Regions from separate parts of the Staphylococcus casei genome, predicted to be linked through region 2. Evidence: predicted binding sites of a transcription regulator. Region 2 holds the regulator's gene; the other holds the start of a gene.
The links. Region 2 encodes LexA, which represses DNA repair genes until DNA is damaged. Its sites were predicted from a motif close to CGAACATATGTTCG; they were not measured.
Positions count from the first base shown of each region.

Region 1 (9,301 bases), 520 kb from region 2:
TCTTTTACTTCAGCAATATCTTCTGGCGTGCCTGTAGCTACAACGGTACCGCCACCGTCTCCACCTTCTGGTCCTAGATCAACAATATAATCTGCCATCTTGATAACATCTAAGTTATGCTCGATGATGACCACAGTTTCTCCATTTTCCACAAGTTTATTAAGTACTTTTAGCAAGCGGCTAATATCATCAACATGGAGCCCCGTCGTTGGCTCATCTAAAATATAAATGGAACGCCCAGTAGAACGTTTGTGTAATTCAGAAGCAAGTTTCACACGTTGCGCCTCACCACCAGATAAAGTTGTTGCAGGTTGACCTAAAGTTACATAGCCTAATCCAACATCCACAAGTGTTTGTAATTTACGATGAATCTTCGGTACTTTTTCAAAGAAGAAGGTTGCTTCTTCAGCAGTCATTGCTAATATATCAGAAATGTTCTTTCCTTTATAAGTGACTTCAAGTGTCTCACGATTATATCTTGAACCACCACAAACTTCACAAGGTACATATACATCAGGTAAGAAATGCATTTCAATTTTAATAATGCCGTCACCTTTACACGCTTCACATCGGCCGCCTTTAACATTAAAACTGAAACGGCCTTTCGAATAGCCTCTCACCTTAGCTTCATTAGTTTGAGCAAAAATATCTCTGATGTTATCAAAGACACCTGTATACGTCGCTGGGTTCGATCTTGGCGTACGTCCGATTGGTGACTGATCAATATCTATAATACGCTCCAATTGATCAATACCTTGTATCTCATCATAGTCTCCGGGTTTAACTTTAGATTTATTAATCTCTTTTGCCAATGATTTATATAACACTTCATTTACCAGCGTACTCTTACCAGATCCTGAAACACCTGTGACAACAGTCATTGTGGATAACGGGAAATCAACGTCTATTGCTTTTAGATTATTACTGCGTGCGCCTTTAACACTTATCTTTCTATCCGTAATTTCACGACGTACTTCAGGCACTTCTATACGTTTTTTACCACTTAAATATTGACCTGTTAAGGATTTTTTACTATTCATTACCTGCTTTGGCGTGCCACTAGCAACAATTTCTCCGCCATGCTCTCCTGCGCCTGGCCCGACATCTACTAAGTAATCTGCCGCACGCATAGTATCATCATCATGTTCAACAACTATAAGTGTATTTCCAAGATCACGCATTTCTTTCAAAGTATCGATAAGTCGGTCATTATCACGTTGATGTAACCCAATAGATGGTTCATCTAAGACATAGAGTACACCTGAAAGTCTTGATCCAATTTGAGTAGCCAAACGAATACGTTGCGCTTCTCCACCAGATAAAGAACCTGACGCACGATTGAGCGTTAAGTATTCTAATCCAACATTATATAAAAATTCAAGACGTGAAATGATTTCTTTTAATATTTGATCGGCAATTTTTTGATCTTGGTTTGACAATTCAATATGTTGATAGTGATATAACGCTGTTTTGATTGAATTTTCAACAATTTCACCTATATTTTTTCCAGCGACATAAACAGATAATGCCTCAGGACTCAAACGTTTACCGTGACATGTCTCACAAGGTAATTCCGTCATGTACTTGCTCATCATTTCTCTCACGAGTTCTGAGGGAGATTCATGGTAACGTCGATTAATGTTGTTGATAACGCCTTCAAACTCCATAGTACGTTTACGTGTTGTACCGTTTCGCTGTTTAAAGACAAATTCAATTTCTTTGCCGTTTGAACCATTAAGGATAATGTCTTTTTGTCTATCTGTTAATGTTTTAAATGGTTTATCCATGTTAATTTTGTATACTTCACATACACGATTTAACAGTGTTGGATAAAAATCAGAACTCGTTGGTTCCCATGCTACAATAGCACCTTCGTTTAATGTTTTGTCTTTATCAGGTACAATTAAATCTAAGTCTACTTTTAATTTTTGTCCTAAACCATCACAAGTTGGACATGCTCCAAATGGACTGTTAAAACTGAACATACGTGGCTCTAATTCTCCAATTGAAAATCCACATATTGGACATGCATGATTCTCAGAGAACTTTAATTCATCGCCATCAATGATATCTACAATTAAACTGCCTTCTGAAAGATTCAAACCAGTCTCTATAGAATCAGCAAGACGCGCTTCTATACCTGCTTTGACTACAAGTCTATCAATAACAACTTCAATTGTATGATTTTTATTCTTATCTAATTCAGGCACTTCATTTACATCTGTAATCTCACCATCGACACGTACGCGTACATAACCTTTTTTGCTAATATCATCTATAAGTTTTTCTTGTGATCCTTTTCTATGTGAAACCACCGGCGCTAATAGTTGAATCTTAGAACGTTCTTCAAGCTGCATGACGCGATCTACCATTTGCTGAACGGTTTGGGATTCTATTTCTATACCATGATTGGGACAGAATGGCTTTCCAACACGAGCATAAAGCAAACGAATATAGTCATATATTTCAGTAACTGTCGCTACGGTTGATCTTGGATTCTTACTCGTCGTCTTTTGATCAATAGATATTGCTGGAGATAAACCTTCTATAGTATCCACATCAGGTTTATCCATTTGTCCTAAAAACTGTCGTGCATAAGCACTCAAAGATTCTACGTATCTGCGTTGCCCCTCTGCATATATCGTATCGAAGGCAAGTGAGGATTTACCCGACCCCGATAGACCTGTCATAACAATGAGTTTATCTTTTGGTATTTCTATATCTACATCTTTTAAATTGTGGGCACGTGCCCCTTTTACTACAATGGATGGTTGTTTCATATTTGTCACCCTTCTGCTTTTAATTCAAATAACATATCTCTAAGTTCTGTAGCTTTTTCAAAATCTAAGTCTTTAGCTGCTTGCTTCATTTCTTTTTCTATATTGGCAATTGTTTTTTGTCGTTCTTTTTTCGTCATTTTCTTAGGTACTTCAGTTTGTTGTTGTTCGTTCGTTTCATCATTATCAACTGTAGCACTAATGACATCGTGTATTTTTTTATTGATTGTAGTTGGCGTAATGTTATGTTTTTCATTATATGCTTGTTGAATCGAACGGCGTCGTTCTGTTTCGTCCATAGCGAAGCGCATAGAGTCAGTAACCTTATCTCCATACATAATAACTTCTCCACCACTATTACGTGCTGCGCGTCCTATAGTTTGCACGAGTGACCGTTCTGAACGTAAGAAACCTTCTTTATCTGCGTCGAGAATAACTACAAGCGAAACTTCAGGAATATCAATACCTTCTCGCAATAAATTAATCCCTACGATGACATCGTATGTACCCATACGCAAATCCCGAATGATTTCAATACGTTCTAACGTTTTAATTTCAGAGTGTAAGTAGTTTACTTTAATTCCTGCTTCTTTTAAATACGTCGTTAAATCTTCACTCATTTTTTTAGTCAACGTGGTAACTAACACACGTTCATTACGTTCTATGCGTTCATAAATTTCACTGATTAAATCATCAATTTGATTTTCAGTTGGACGTAAATCAATCTTAGGATCTAATAATCCAGTTGGGCGAATAATTTGTTGAACCATTTCATCTGTATGTTCTAACTCATACGGTCCTGGTGTTGCAGATACATAAACAAGTTGATTGGTTTTATCTTCAAACTCAGAAAATTGCAAGGGTCTGTTGTCCAAAGCACTTGGTAGACGGAACCCATGATCGACAAGCACCTGTTTACGTGCACGGTCACCATTATACATACCCCTTATTTGTGGTAATGTCACATGTGATTCATCAATCATCACTAGCCAATCATCTCCAAAATAATCTAAGAGTGTATACGGTGTAGAACCCATAGGTCTTAATGTTAAATGTACTGAATAATTTTCAATACCAGAACAAAAACCCATCTCTCTCATCATTTCCAAGTCATAATTCGTACGTTGTTCTAAACGTTGTGCTTCTAGTAATTTATTCTCCGAGCGTAATTCAGTTAATCGCTCTTCTAATTCAGTTTCAATTCTTTGAATGGCAGATTTCATTTTTTCTTCACGTGTTACGAAATGGGATGCTGGGAAGATAGCGAAGTGGTCACGTTCTCTTAATACTTCTCCAGTTAGATAATTGACTTCTCGTATGCGATCAATTTCATCACCAAAAAACTCTACCCTAATACACATTTCTTCACGAGAGGCTGGGAAGATTTCTACTACATCTCCTCTAACGCGGAACGTCCCACGTCTAAAATCAATATCGTTTCTTGTGTATTGAACATCAACAAGTTTTCTTAAAAGCTCACTTCTATCCATTTCCATACCCACTCGAACACTAACAACTAAATCGCGATATTCTTCCGGATTACCTAAACCATAGATGCAACTAACACTTGCGATGATAATGACATCATCCCGTTCAAAAAGTGCGCTTGTAGCTGAGTGGCGTAATTGATCAATTTCATCATTAATTGAAGCATCTTTTTCTATAAATGTATCTGTAGATGGTACATACGCTTCTGGTTGATAATAATCATAATAACTGACAAAGTATTCTACTCTATTTTCCGGAAAAAACTCTTTAAATTCACTATATAATTGTCCTGCTAATGTTTTATTATGTGCGATAATCAACGTAGGTTTGCCTACCTGTTGAATGACATTACTCATTGTAAATGTTTTACCTGTACCCGTAGCCCCAAGTAATGTTTGGTGTCTCTTGCCTTCATTTACACCCTTAACAATTTCTTTTATCGCTCCTGGTTGATCACCTTGTGGTTCAAAGTCAGATTGTAGTTTAAATGGATAGTGCTCCATAGTGACACACGCCTCCTATATATTTTCTAGTTATTATGAACATACTTTATATGCCTATTCCCTATGTGAAAAATTGTATGTTTAATATCTGCATATGCTTAATCTTGTTATATATTTTAACAGATTTTAAGTTATAAAAGCAAACATTTGTTCGCATTCATAGCATAGCTTACTATAAAGAAAAAACAAACATAGTGACGTTACCATGTTTGCCTTAATTGCTTATGTCAATTTTATTTTTTTATTATTTAAGCTATATTATTATAATATTTTCACTTCACTATAGCAATTGAGTTGCTCAATATATATTGTTCAGTCATCTTCTTTTTTATGTAATTTTAATTGGTCAATGATAATGTAACCAGCTAATAATGAGACAACATCGATAAAAATGATCCATTCGTTATGAAAAAATCCTTTTTCAATTGAGGCGCCAACAATGACAAATGCCAAAATTGACCCTACCCATTTGCTTCTAGTTAATACGCTGAATAATACAACGAGAATGCATGGAAAAAATGCTGCGAGCATAAACCAAATCATTCACTTCACCCATTTCTATTGTTTAGAATGGCCATCGTCGTTTCTCGTAATTCTTTTCTTGGTATAAATTTCTCTGTTAACATTTCTGGAATAATATTGTCGATAAAATCTTGTACTGAACTAAGATGATCAAATTGCATGATTGTCTCTAAAGACATTTCATATATTTCAAAAAATAACGGTTCTGGATTACGTTTTTGTATTTCTCCAAATGTTTCATATAATAAATCTATTTTATCAGCGACCGATAGTATCTGGCCTTCTAGTGAATCGTCTTTGCCTTCTTGAAGCCTTTTACGATAAATATCTTGATAAGGTTCTGGAATTTCTTCATTTATAAAGTGATCTACCATTTCTTCTTCAACTTGCGAGAATAATTTTTTTAATTCACCACTTGCATACTTCACTGGCGTTTTAATATCTCCAGTAAAAATTTCTGCAAAATCATGGTTCAAAGCTTTTTCATACAAACTCTTCCAATCAACTTCATTGCCATGGTATTCCTCTACTGTTCCCAAATATTGTGCGATTTTGGCAACTTTAAATGAATGCGCAGCGACATTATGTTCAAAGTATTTAAATTGTCCCGGTAATCTAATTAATTTTTCTAAATCAGATAAGCGTTTAAAATATTGATGTACTCCCATGACATCGCCTCCTAGTTTATTTAATGATTGATTATACTTGTTTTTATAATATCATTCAACAATCAAAATGTCTTATCAATATAACTGAAGATAGATAATTATTTTTATGATAGAGATAACTTAATGTGTCGATTACTTTTGTTTCCTAATAATACAACAACCACTCCTATATGTTATTGGAGTGGTTGTTGTATTATTGAATGTCTATTGATGTATAAATACACATCATGGCAAGACTTGTAGCGCCTCGTATTGCCACGTTACTGTAATCATTACAATTGATTATAATCAATCATTAGTGAATGTAATTATATTGATACGTATTATGAATTGTTCTATATGACTTTTGTCCTAGGCCTTGCCAATTCATTTCTGATACTAAAATAGAGCCGTCTGCATTTTTACGTTCTACAACACCTACATGGCCGTATTGACCTGCATTACTTTGAATAATGGCCCCTACTTCCGGTGTATGGTTTACACGATAGCCATTTTGACTTGCGGCAGCTGCCCAATTATTTGCGTTGCCCCATAAATTCCCAACTGATTTACCTAGTTGTTGACGACGATCGAACGCATAGAACGTACATTGTCCACGATCATAATAATTACGTCCATTTGAAGCCACTGATACTTCGTTATTATTTGGCTTTGCTGTTAAATAATCTGCGTGTGAAGTTACGCTTTGTTTCGTTACTTTTAAATCTGGGGTATGCGTCCATTCATTTTGTGCTACCGGTATTGCGCGGTTTGAAGTCACAGATGTATTTGAATTAAGCGATAAATTATCCACACGGCTACTACCACTTGTATCTTGAGTATATGTTTGATGTATTTCATTAAAATATGTTTGTTGTTGATTATTTAAATGTGCCGATCCTTTTTCTGACACTGCTAATAGTTCCCCTGGATATATCATTTCTCCTAAGTTCGGATTTAGTTGATACAACTGATCCATGGTGATATTGTACTTTAACGCTATACTTTGTATTGTATCCCCATGTTTCACTTCTACTATATCACTATCTGGTAAGATTAACTGCTCACCTACGCTCACATCATATTTGTCTGATAATTGATTTAATGCTTTAATTTCGCTTGTCGTTGTCGCGAAAGTTTGTGCTATATCAGATAAATTAGTATCTTCTTTTACTATATGTACTTGATCCGCTGATGCGATACCATTAATTCCCAAAAATAATGCTGTCGAAGTTACAGAAAATGCTATTCCCTTCTTCATGATGTCTCAATCCTTTGCTATATTAATTTCATCCACCATTAATATAGCACAAAACATTATACCTTTTTCTCATGTTACCTTGATGTAATATAACTGTTATTTTATATGTTAAACTTTTTATTTTATAACATTAACAAAGCGGCATAAGCATTGATATGACAATATTTAACCTTACTATTTACCATTACTCAGTTTAAGGTATGTAATAAAATTATTTGAAAATTACATTTATTTAAATTTCTCTTTATTCAACAAACAAACTGAGCACCACACGTTTGTATGTATACTCAGTTTGTTAGTTTTCTTTAATTTTCAGAGTGATCCATTTGGCTACGCAAATAAGATTCTATAAAGGGCCCTATGTCTCCATCCATAACGGCATCAACTTTACCTGTTTCTTCATTTGTTCTGTGATCTTTGACCATAGCATAAGGGTGAAAAACATATGATCTAATCTGACTTCCCCAACCAATTTCTTTTTGTTCACCACGAATTTCTGCCATTTCCTGCTCTTGTTCCTCAATTTTCAATTGGTACAATTTGGATTTCAATGTTTTCATAGCAGCTTCTCTATTTTTGATTTGAGACCGTTCATTTTGGTTATTGACTACTATACCAGAAGGATGGTGAGTAATTCGAATTGCGGATTCTGTTTTGTTAATATGTTGTCCACCTGCACCTGATGCTCTAAACGTATCAACAGTAATATCATCAGGGTTGATGTCAATTTCAATTTCCGTATTATTAAATTCTGGTATAACATCACACGATGCAAATGATGTATGTCTTCTGCCAGACGAATCAAATGGTGATATACGTACTAGGCGATGAACGCCTTTTTCTGCTTTTAAGTAACCATAAGCATTATGTCCCTTTATCACTAAAGTAACACTCTTAACGCCTGCTTCATCTCCAGGTAAATAATCGGCAATTTCTACTTTGAAGCCTTTTTGTTCACAGTAACGTTGGTACATTCTTAACAACATGTTCGTCCAATCTTGAGACTCTGTACCACCAGCGCCTGGGTGAAGCTCCATAATTGCACCATTTGCATCATAAGGACCATCAAGTAATAATTGTAATTCAAATTGATCTATACTTGTTTTGAAATCCATGACGTTTTGCTCTAAATCATGCTTCATGCGCGCATCATCTTCTTCAAGTAATAGCTCTCTTGTCGTGTCCATATCATCAATTTCAGATTCTAAACCACGATAAGCATTTACTATGGATTTTAATGCATTATTTTTATCGATGACTGCTTGAGCCTCATTTTGATCATCCCAAAAAGTAGGATCGGTCATCTTTTCTTCATATTCTTGGATATTTGTCTCTTTTTCTTCTAAGTCAAAGAGACCCCCTAAGCTGTTCTAATTTTTCTTTATAGGTATCTATATTACGTTTAATTTCTGATAATTCCATTACACATCTCTCCTGTTATTGTACGAATGATAAATTTTATTAAACTCCAAAATCATTTTATTCAATATAACTATTCTACAAAAGTTTTATATTAATTCCAACTTTATTCGTCTCACAACGTTTTGAAGTTACATATAAGTTAATTTCACTTCAAATCAAATAAAACTGGAAGTTGATAGCATTACCATCAAGTCTTCCAGTTTTAAATAAGCATCACTGATCCATTATGCACCGTGACAATTTTTATATTTTTTCCCACTACCACATGGACAAGGATCATTTCTACCTATATGTTCATCTTTAACAAAAGGCTCTGATTTTGTATGCTCTTTAGAATCGTCGCCATCTGCAGATACATGTTCTGCGTTACCAAAGTTTGTTGTTTTATCTCTTTCTAAATCATCTTCCACAGAAACGACAGATTTCAAGATAAACTTACTGACATCTTCTTCGATATTCTCCATCATCGTATCAAAAAGTTGATGTCCTTCATTTTGATAATCACGCAGTGGATTTTGTTGACCGTATGAACGTAGGTGTATACCTTGACGTAACTGGTCCATTGTATCAATGTGATCAGTCCAATGATTATCTATTGAACGCAGTAAAATCATACGCTCAAACTCATCAAATTGGCTGCCGATTTTTTCTTTTTGATCTTTTAAGCCTACTTCAACTTTA
Region 1 is NZ_CP125718.1:2,152,993-2,162,293, forward strand. Features, by position in the region: gene uvrA (excinuclease ABC subunit UvrA) at 1-2,780, opposite strand, end outside; gene uvrB (excinuclease ABC subunit UvrB) at 2,786-4,768, opposite strand; gene QMO72_RS10520 (CsbA family protein) at 5,081-5,311, opposite strand; gene QMO72_RS10525 (YfbR-like 5'-deoxynucleotidase) at 5,317-5,958, opposite strand; gene QMO72_RS10530 (CHAP domain-containing protein) at 6,254-7,198, opposite strand; one part of gene prfB (peptide chain release factor 2) at 7,504-8,547, opposite strand; one part of gene prfB (peptide chain release factor 2) at 8,549-8,620, opposite strand; gene secA (preprotein translocase subunit SecA) at 8,845-9,301, opposite strand, start outside.
Region 1: a site for LexA is predicted at 4,909-4,922, ahead of uvrB (excinuclease ABC subunit UvrB). Genes of this name have one in related genera too.

Region 2 (9,301 bases):
ATTTAAAAAAGGTCCAAAATTGTTTAATTTTAAAGTTAATGGTCGCATTTATTGCATACCTCCTTCTAACAAATCATTTAACACACGATCTACCTTTTGACTTTGTGTAGAGGTTAAAGATTCATCTGTAATACTTTGGTAAAAATTCTTAATAATCGTTTCATCGTCTAATTTTTGTATCTCATAATTGCTACGATGAATAGGCGTATTAAAATCAAACGTCTGATTTGTTAAAGCGAGTGTATTAGGATAAATTTGTTTTAAATGCACCATCGGATCACTCACATGTGACATATGTTTTAGTTTGAAATGTAAATAGTTTTCTTTGTTTTTAATATCTAATTTTTCCTGAATTGCCTCTTCATAATCGCCTTCAATAACTTCTAACTGTCTAAGTGGTTGTATAGGTATAAATTTATCTTTAATCTTGTTATCTTTCATTTCCATTACCCTGTAACCTTTAGGTTGATTGCTTTCCGAGAAAGAATACTGCAATAATGAACCACTGTAATTTATAAAATCTGAATCTATACTAAATGGATGATGTAAATGGCCAAGCATTACCCTATCAAATTGTTGAAATGAACTTGCCTCTACAGATTCCACCGTACCAATTGTCAATGCTCGTTCTGAATCAGATCTAAGTCCACCTTGAACCGTTAAGTGCCCAACCAATACATTGACTTTGTCTTTATCAATCGCTTTACTTATATGTGATAAAGCTTTATTTACACATTGTTGATGTGTTTCTAAAGAATCATCATCAAAGAAATGCTGCATTTCATTGATGGTTGCAAAGGGCAATGTATAAAAATCTATTTCTCCAAATGATATTGGCTTATCAATATCTACAAGTTTTGTACGAATGTGCATCCCAGATTTTTCAAACCATTTAGAACCATAGTTTAATCGTTCTTTACTATCGTGATTACCACTAATCATAATGAGTGGTATGCCCATTTCTAAATTCAAAGTATTTATTGTACTTTCTAACAATTGTATTGCACCTTTACTTGGATAACTTGTATCATATAAATCTCCTGCAACTACAATTACATCGGGTTGTTCATTTTTCATTTCTTCTATAAAGCACTTTAAAATATATATTTGGTCATCTAGTAATGTTTTGCCATTCAATATTTTTCCTAAATGCCAATCTGCTGTATGTATTACTTTCATATTTACACCTCTCATAGAACCTTTGTTCGTATATATACTATTATATTCCCTTAATCATTTCTATTATAATAAAAATGCCGCTTATCACCTAGGATAAACGGCTCAAAACTATTGTATTAAACTACGCTTCACTTTTTTATATTTATATAACATCGCCAAACGCCAAGGAATAATCATACAAAAAGCAAGCAAGAAAAACATTCCCGCAATTTCTCCTGGGTCTATTTTATTACTAATAAATATTTTAATTACTGTACGAATTAAAAGTAATGAGATAAGTATTATAGGAAAAGCTTTAGATCGTTTCATATATACTTCATTACCTTTAGTTTCAAATCTAGATGTCCATATTAAAATTGTCGAAAATAATACGCCTAAAATAATACATTCTAAAATTTCAAATCCCGTTAATCTAAAATATGGAACGACATACATTAAAGCTCCAGTTGCCATAAAAAACGGTGGCAAAATAATTTTCCTTTCATTAACAGGAAATTGTTGTGCTTTCATGCGCACGATAATAACAGCAATTCCCATTAAAAAAGCGAAAACTATAGAAAAGATCAAATATAACATGCTGACACCTTCTTTAAGTTTCTACAAGATGATATTTATTTAGGATTGTTCATCACTCTACAAAGCTAAGACGTGAAATTGACACGCCATTGATTACTTAGCTATTATTAAAAACATCACATAGTATATATTAGCATTTTTTACATTTTGAAGATAATAAAATACATGGGTTTTATCAATTTAAGCACAGCTGTATAATATAATGAAGTGTATCACTCAACATACACATTGTCTCTATCTAATATGTAATAAGCAATATAAATTTCACAGAAAAAAATAAGCCTCAAAGAGACTTATTTTAACGTTTTTATTTACATAGCTTGTGACGTATTGTCGCAAGCAGAAAATGCATTATTTAATGTCATTCTAAGATAATTCATATCATGAAGCTGCATTGCGTTATGATATTTTTTAAATGATTCTTCAGTCGGAAAGTTAATGTGTATATTTGCAAGTCGATCTAAAACCTCTTTGTCTTCCATATCAAAAGCATCTCTCACTTTGTAATACCTCCCTTGTATAAGCATATTATATCAAACCAGAAAATATTTTCAATAATTTTCTGAATATTTAAAAAACATAAATTGCCACGAAACGCGCCACAACAATAACTATTCGAGAAAAATTTTTTTGAATTTATACATAAAATAAAGGTATAAATTACTTCGTTAAAAGTATTTTAAACTCATCTACATCTACGAATCAATATCACTACATTGCATCATCTTTCTTCAATAAATGCTATCTATTATTTTTATTAGGCTACGCTTATAACATAAGTTTAAACTGAAATCATTCCACCTTACTACAAACAAAAATAAGGGCTGGCAGTTACTTTTTTAAGTAGCTGCCGGCCCTTTATTGACGGTCTATTTAGACTTTTTGAGTTGTTCCTCTTGATTTTTATTCATCATCGTCATCATTTGATTTATTTTCTTTTGAGATGGTTTTTGACCCATTTGCATCATCATCATACGTAGCATCTCTTCATTAATTGGTGGGTTCTTTTTAAGATAATCCATCATATATTTTCTTGCTAGGAAAAATCCACCGACTAATCCAATAATAAGTGCTAACACGATTAATACTATTGCTAACCAAGTTGCCATTGTTTCACCCACTTTCCTATCCTAATGAATTTTACTAAAATTAGTACTCTATTTCAAGAGTAACTCCATGAATATCTTCTAACCTTATGTATTATATCAATTTCAATTTCAATTTGTAAATATAGTCACATATTTCTTTGATATTAAAAATTGGTATGAGAACAAGCGCTCCCATACCAATAATTAAATGCTATTAGACATTTATTAGAATGTTTGAATTTGATTCAATACATTTTCTTTAGTGAAACCATATTTTTCAACTACTAAATCGCCAGGAGCACTAGCACCGAATCCATCGATAGCGATGACTTTACCTTCAGTACCAACGTATTTATGCCAACCTAGTGATGATGCCATTTCAATAGCAACTCGTTTGGTAATTGATGATGGCATTACTGATTCTTTATACTCATCAGATTGTTGATCAAATGCATTCCAGTTAGGCATTGAAACAACGCGCACACCTTTACCTTGAGCTTCTAAATCTTTAGCAGCTTCAACAGCTAAGTTAACTTCTGAACCAGTAGCTAATAATAGGAATTCAGGCGCTTGATCTGATTCGAACACTACATAAGCACCTTTACGTACGCCTTCTTCAACTGTTTCTTTTGGAAGATCCATAGTTGTAAGATTTTGACGCGTTAGTACTAATGAAGTTGGTGTATTTTCTGATTCTAATGCTACTTCCCAAGCTACACGCGTTTCGTTACCATCTGCTGGACGAATCACATTCATGTTTGGAATCGCACGTAAACCAGCTAATTGTTCTACTGGTTCATGTGTAGGACCATCTTCACCAACAGCAATTGAATCATGCGTAAAGATGAACGTTGAATTTAAGCCCATAATTGCTGATAAACGTAATGCTGGTTTTAAGTAGTCACTGAATACGAAGAATGTTGCACCATATGGATGTAAACCACCGTGAGCAGCCATACCATTTACTGCAGCACCCATAGCAAATTCACGAACACCAAACCAAATATTTTTACCTTCTGGCGTATCTTTATCAAAGTCAGTTGCATCTTTAACATTTGATTTATTTGAACCAGCTAAGTCTGCTGAACCACCGAAGAATGAAGGTACAGATTTACTTAATGATTGAATAACTTCTCCAGAATCTGCACGTGTTGCACCACTATGTCCAGCTTCATATTCTGGAAGTACATCTTTGTAGTTGTCTGGTAATTTACCACTAATAGCTAATTTAAATTCTTCAGCTAATTCTGGATATTTATTGCTATATTCTTCAACAAGTTTGTTCCATGATGCTTCTTTTTCATTTGCACGTTTTAGCATGCTTTGTTGGAAAATTTCATAAACTTCTTCAGGCACATTAAAACGTTTTTCAGGGTCTAAACCATAGTTTTCGAAAGTTAATTTTCTTTCGTCTTCACCTAATGGCGCACCGTGTGCACCACTTGAATCTTGCTTGTTAGGCGCACCGTAACCAATAATTGTTTTAATTTCGATAATTGTTGGCACATCTTGTGTCTTAGCTTCTTCAATTGCTTTATCGATTGCATCGATATCATTGCCTTCTTTGACAAAAATATGTTTCCAACCATAAGCTTCGAAACGACCTTTAATATCTTCAGAAAATGCTTTGTTTAAATCACCATCTAAAGAAATGTCATTTGAATCATATAAAACAATAAGTTTATCTAATTGGCTATGACCTGCTAAAGATGCTGCTTCATGGGAAATACCTTCCATTAAATCACCATCTGATGCAAGTACATATGTGTAATGATCCACTACTTGTGCATCATCTTTATTAAATTTACCTGCTAGATGTTTTTCAGCCATTGCCATACCAACTGACATAGCAAACCCTTGTCCAAGAGGACCAGTAGTTACTTCAACACCATCAGTGTGTTTAAACTCAGGATGTCCAGGCGTTTTTGAATCCCATTGTCTAAATTGTTTAAGTTCTTCTAATTCTAAACTACCTGAAACATGTAAAAGGCTATACAATAACGCTGATCCATGACCCGCAGATAATACAAAACGATCTCTATCAAAGAAATCTTTTGATTGGGGGTTAAAATTTAAATGACGAGTCCATAAAGTGTATGCCATAGGAGCTGCACCCATAGGTAGGCCAGGGTGACCTGAGTTTGCTTGTTCAACAGCGTCAATACTTAAAGCTCTTATCGTATCTACCGCTAATTGATCTTTTTCTTTATTCATCTAAATGACTTCCTTTCTTCTAGCTAGTTTCATAATCATTATACATGATTTTTCATCTATTTAACAAAAAAATGAGTTAATTTTTTTCTTCCTCATCTTTAGAATCTAATATTTTTTTTACTTTATCTGGTGTTACATCATTACCTTCTGGATCAATCACTCTTGTACTTTCAATTTGCTGTTTAAATTTTTTTCTAAACGAATCTAAATATGTTTTGCGTAATTTAGATTGTTCTTTAGCTTCATTCTCAGTTAAGCCAACTTCCTTTTTCTTTTTAGCGAGTTCATTAATACGTTCTATATCAACGCCATCCATCTTTGCCATAAGAAACCTCCGTATTTCATTAATATAGAAAAATATAACAAAAAAGTGAACGAAACTAAATAGTTTCGCTCACTTTCCTCCCATTTGCTAATTCAAAATTATCTTATCTCTGTAAATAACTTTAACGACTTTATTGATGCGCTGCTGCAATTAATGCTTGTTCTATGTGTTCGCTTTTTCCTTCTGAAGTTGGTTGATTTCGTTCGTGTTTCGCTGTATCTTGTGTAATTTGATGGTCCGTCATTTCGTACGTTTGTTCTGATTTAGCATTGTTGTCAGCACTTATAATAAATAAAGCACATAATATCATAGTAACAACAAGTACCGTTATATATGGTTTCACTTCTGATTTATACATTTTCAACATTTAATAACACTCCTAGAACGTTTGTTTGTATTACCAATTTAACAGAACACTTGTTCTAAGTCAACACCAAAACGAACAAACGTTTGTAAAATGTATATGTGCGTGCTATAATAAATACAAATCAATCTAGGGAGTGCCTATTATGAGAGAATTAACTAAGCGACAAAATGAAATTTTTGAATATATAAAGCAAACAGTTCAATTAAAAGGCTACCCACCAAGTGTCCGTGAAATTGGTGAGGCTGTCGGTTTGGCGTCAAGCTCAACTGTACATGGCCATTTATCAAGATTAGAAGAAAAAGGTTATATAAGAAGAGACCCTACTAAACCACGCGCTATTGAGATTGTAACCGAACAAGTAGGTGAAGCAGTTAATATGGAAGAAACTATCCATGTTCCTGTAATCGGTAAAGTTACAGCTGGCGTTCCAATTACAGCTGTAGAAAATGTCGAAGAATATTTCCCTTTACCCGAACACTTTACTTCAACACATAACAGTGATATTTTCATCCTTAATGTTGTTGGCGATAGTATGATCGAAGCAGGTATATTAGACGGTGATAAGGTCATAGTTAGAAGTCAGACAATCGCTGAAAATGGCGATATTATTGTAGCTATGACTGAAGATAATGAAGCTACAGTAAAACGATTCTATAAAGAAAAAGCACATTATCGTTTACAACCTGAAAATAGCACTATGGACCCTATCTATTTAGATCATGTTACTGTACTAGGTAAAGTCGTAGGTTTATTCCGAGAAATGTAAAGTCATATCATACAGTTCTAATGGTACTCTCACAAAAATAAGAGGTTGAGCGCATGCGCTCAACCTCTTATTTTTCGTCTTTCTTCTCTAAAACTTCTTTTACTTTTTCAAGTATATCTTCTGTTTTATCTTTTTTATTTGTTGTCATAACTTATTCATCCTCACAAATTAAAGATACCCTTTTACAACACAATCAAACATTATCCTGTGTAATTTTCAGTCCAATATGGTTGTCTTTCTTCATTAAAATCAACACCTACGCCGAGCGTTTTAAAAGATTGTTTGAGTATATTTTTTCTATGACCTAATGAATTCATTAAACCTTGATGTGCATATATACTACTTGTTTGACCGTAAGCTAAATTTTCTCCAGCGGCATTAAAATCATGGCCGTCCGCTTCTAACCTATCAAACGGTGAATCCCCGGATAAATTATTATGATCAAAATAGTTATTTTCAGCCATATCTTCACTATGCGCTCTAGCAGTATCAGAAATACTCGATGAATAATTTAATGTGGCTAAGTCATGTTGAATCCTTTCAGCATTGACCAAATCAAAGTTTTGCAGTTCAAAGCTTTGAGCTAATCCTTCTGAAGGCGCACCATATTGTTGTTGTAAACGGCTCTCCATATTATCGCTAACTTGTAAAAGAGCAGTTAAGTTATTGTTCTCATGCTTATCATAAAAAGCTGTTGTATAAATTTGATCATCATGAAAATTATCATATTCATCATCTTTTACATCGAATCTAACATGTCCTTTTTGCTTTTCAGTAATAGGTTTACCTAGTCTATCCCTGACTGTTTCTTTAGGTGTGCCGTATTTAATTTTAGATTGTGATGAAATGACATTTTGATTACTATACAATGCATGCACTTTATTATCAATATAACTGACCATTACAAATGCTTTATAATCGCCTGAATAATAAGTATGCCAATTTGTACCATACTCATTAGATGTAACACGTTGGGCATCACCCAACTTCTGCTCCACCGTTTGCTTGGTCATATTCATTTGAATATTATTGATTGCAAACTCTTGTTTGCTAGGAACTTTCAGTGCCTGGTCAGAGGTAGAATTGTCCGAAGTCCAACTATTCACTTTAGTTTTAACTTGTTGTTGTAATGCTTCCATTGGGGCTGTCTCTTTTACAGGAACTACCAACACGATTACTAGAATAACAACGATATATAATAAAAATTTTCTAATGTGTCACACCTACTATTAAATTAGTCTCTATCTCCATTAAAAATAGAGTTTTTCACGACTACATAATCCACTTTTCTCAAGGAATTTAAATCTTTGCCACCTGCATATGAAATAGAACTTTGTAAATCTTGCTGCATTTCCACTAAAGTATCAGATAATGAACCTTTGTGTTCAACAAACATTTTTTTACCTTCAACATTTTTATGTTCACCTTTTTGGAACTCAGATGCACTACCAAAGTATTCTTTATATAATTTACCATCTAACTCTACAGTTTCACCTGGTGATTCTTCATGTGCTGCAAACAATGAGCCAACCATTACCATTGAAGCACCGAATCTAATGGATTTCGCAATATCACCATGTGTTCTAATTCCACCATCGGCGATAATAGGCTTACGTGCTGCTTTACTACAATGGTTCAAAGCTGCTAATTGCCAACCGCCTGTACCAAAACCAGTTTTAATCTTAGTGATACAAACGCGACCTGGTCCAATACCTACTTTAGTAGCATCTGCACCAGCGTTTTCAAGTTCACGCACACCTTCAGGCGTACCAACATTACCAGCAATAACAAACACTTCTGGAATAAAACGTTTAATATGCTTAATCATATTAATAACCGAATCAGAGTGCCCATGTGCAATATCAATTGTAATATAGTCAGGAATAACTTTTTCAGCAGCTAATTTTTCAACAAAATCAAATTCACGTGCTTTAACACCCACTGAAATAGATGCAAAATATCCTTTTTCTTGCATACGCTTTGTGAACGGAATGCGTGCTTCTTCATCAAATCTGTGCATAATATAGAAATAATTGTTTGCTGCAAACCATTCAGCCAACGTTTCGTTCATAACTGTTTGCATGTTGGCAGGAACTACAGGCAAATTAAAACTTCTTGGCCCAAATTGAACAGTTGTGTCACATTCAGAGCGACTATCAACAATACATTTGTTTGGTATAAGTTGGATATCCTCGTAATCAAATATTTTCATAGTTAAACAAACCCCTAACATTTTTAATAATACAATCGTTTAATGGTAAGATTTTCATGATGATTTCCTTTGTTCTAAATGAAATTATATCTAACTTTAGTACAATTTCCGAACAATAACTTTTTCCACTCATCTTCACCATTAGATAATATACATTGTTTTATCGTAAATGTAAATGGACTATAGTCGTAAATTACCAACTAGATTTTTTAACTCCTGGAATTTGCCCTTTATGTGCATACTCTCTAAATGCAATACGTGACATTTCAAATTTGCGATAAACCCCTCTAGGTCTACCTGTCACTTTACAGCGTCTAGTTAGCCGCGTAGGTGAAGAATCTCTTGGTAACTTGCTCAATGCTTCATAGTCACCTTTAGCCTTTAATTCTTCACGTAACTCACGATATTGATTAACTAAACGTTCCCTTTTTTGTTCTTTTGCTATTTTGGATTTTTTCGCCATTAACTTTCAACCTCTCTTTTATAAAACGTAATCATTACGTTTTGTATAATAACACACTTTTTCACTTTAGCAAATAATTAAATTGTTAATCCTCGTTCTATATTCTGTAAG
Region 2 is NZ_CP125718.1:1,630,169-1,639,469, forward strand. Features, by position in the region: gene sbcC (exonuclease subunit SbcC) at 1-48, opposite strand, end outside; gene sbcD (exonuclease subunit SbcD) at 49-1,179, opposite strand; gene QMO72_RS07925 (CcdC family protein) at 1,288-1,755, opposite strand; gene QMO72_RS07930 (hypothetical protein) at 2,067-2,255, opposite strand; gene QMO72_RS07935 (YneF family protein) at 2,625-2,864, opposite strand; gene tkt (transketolase) at 3,069-5,057, opposite strand; gene QMO72_RS07945 (DUF896 domain-containing protein) at 5,134-5,382, opposite strand; gene sosA (DNA damage-induced cell division inhibitor SosA) at 5,513-5,749, opposite strand; gene lexA (transcriptional repressor LexA) at 5,892-6,515, shown strand; gene QMO72_RS07960 (CAP domain-containing protein) at 6,716-7,654, opposite strand; gene guaC (GMP reductase) at 7,750-8,727, opposite strand; gene rpsN (30S ribosomal protein S14) at 8,921-9,190, opposite strand.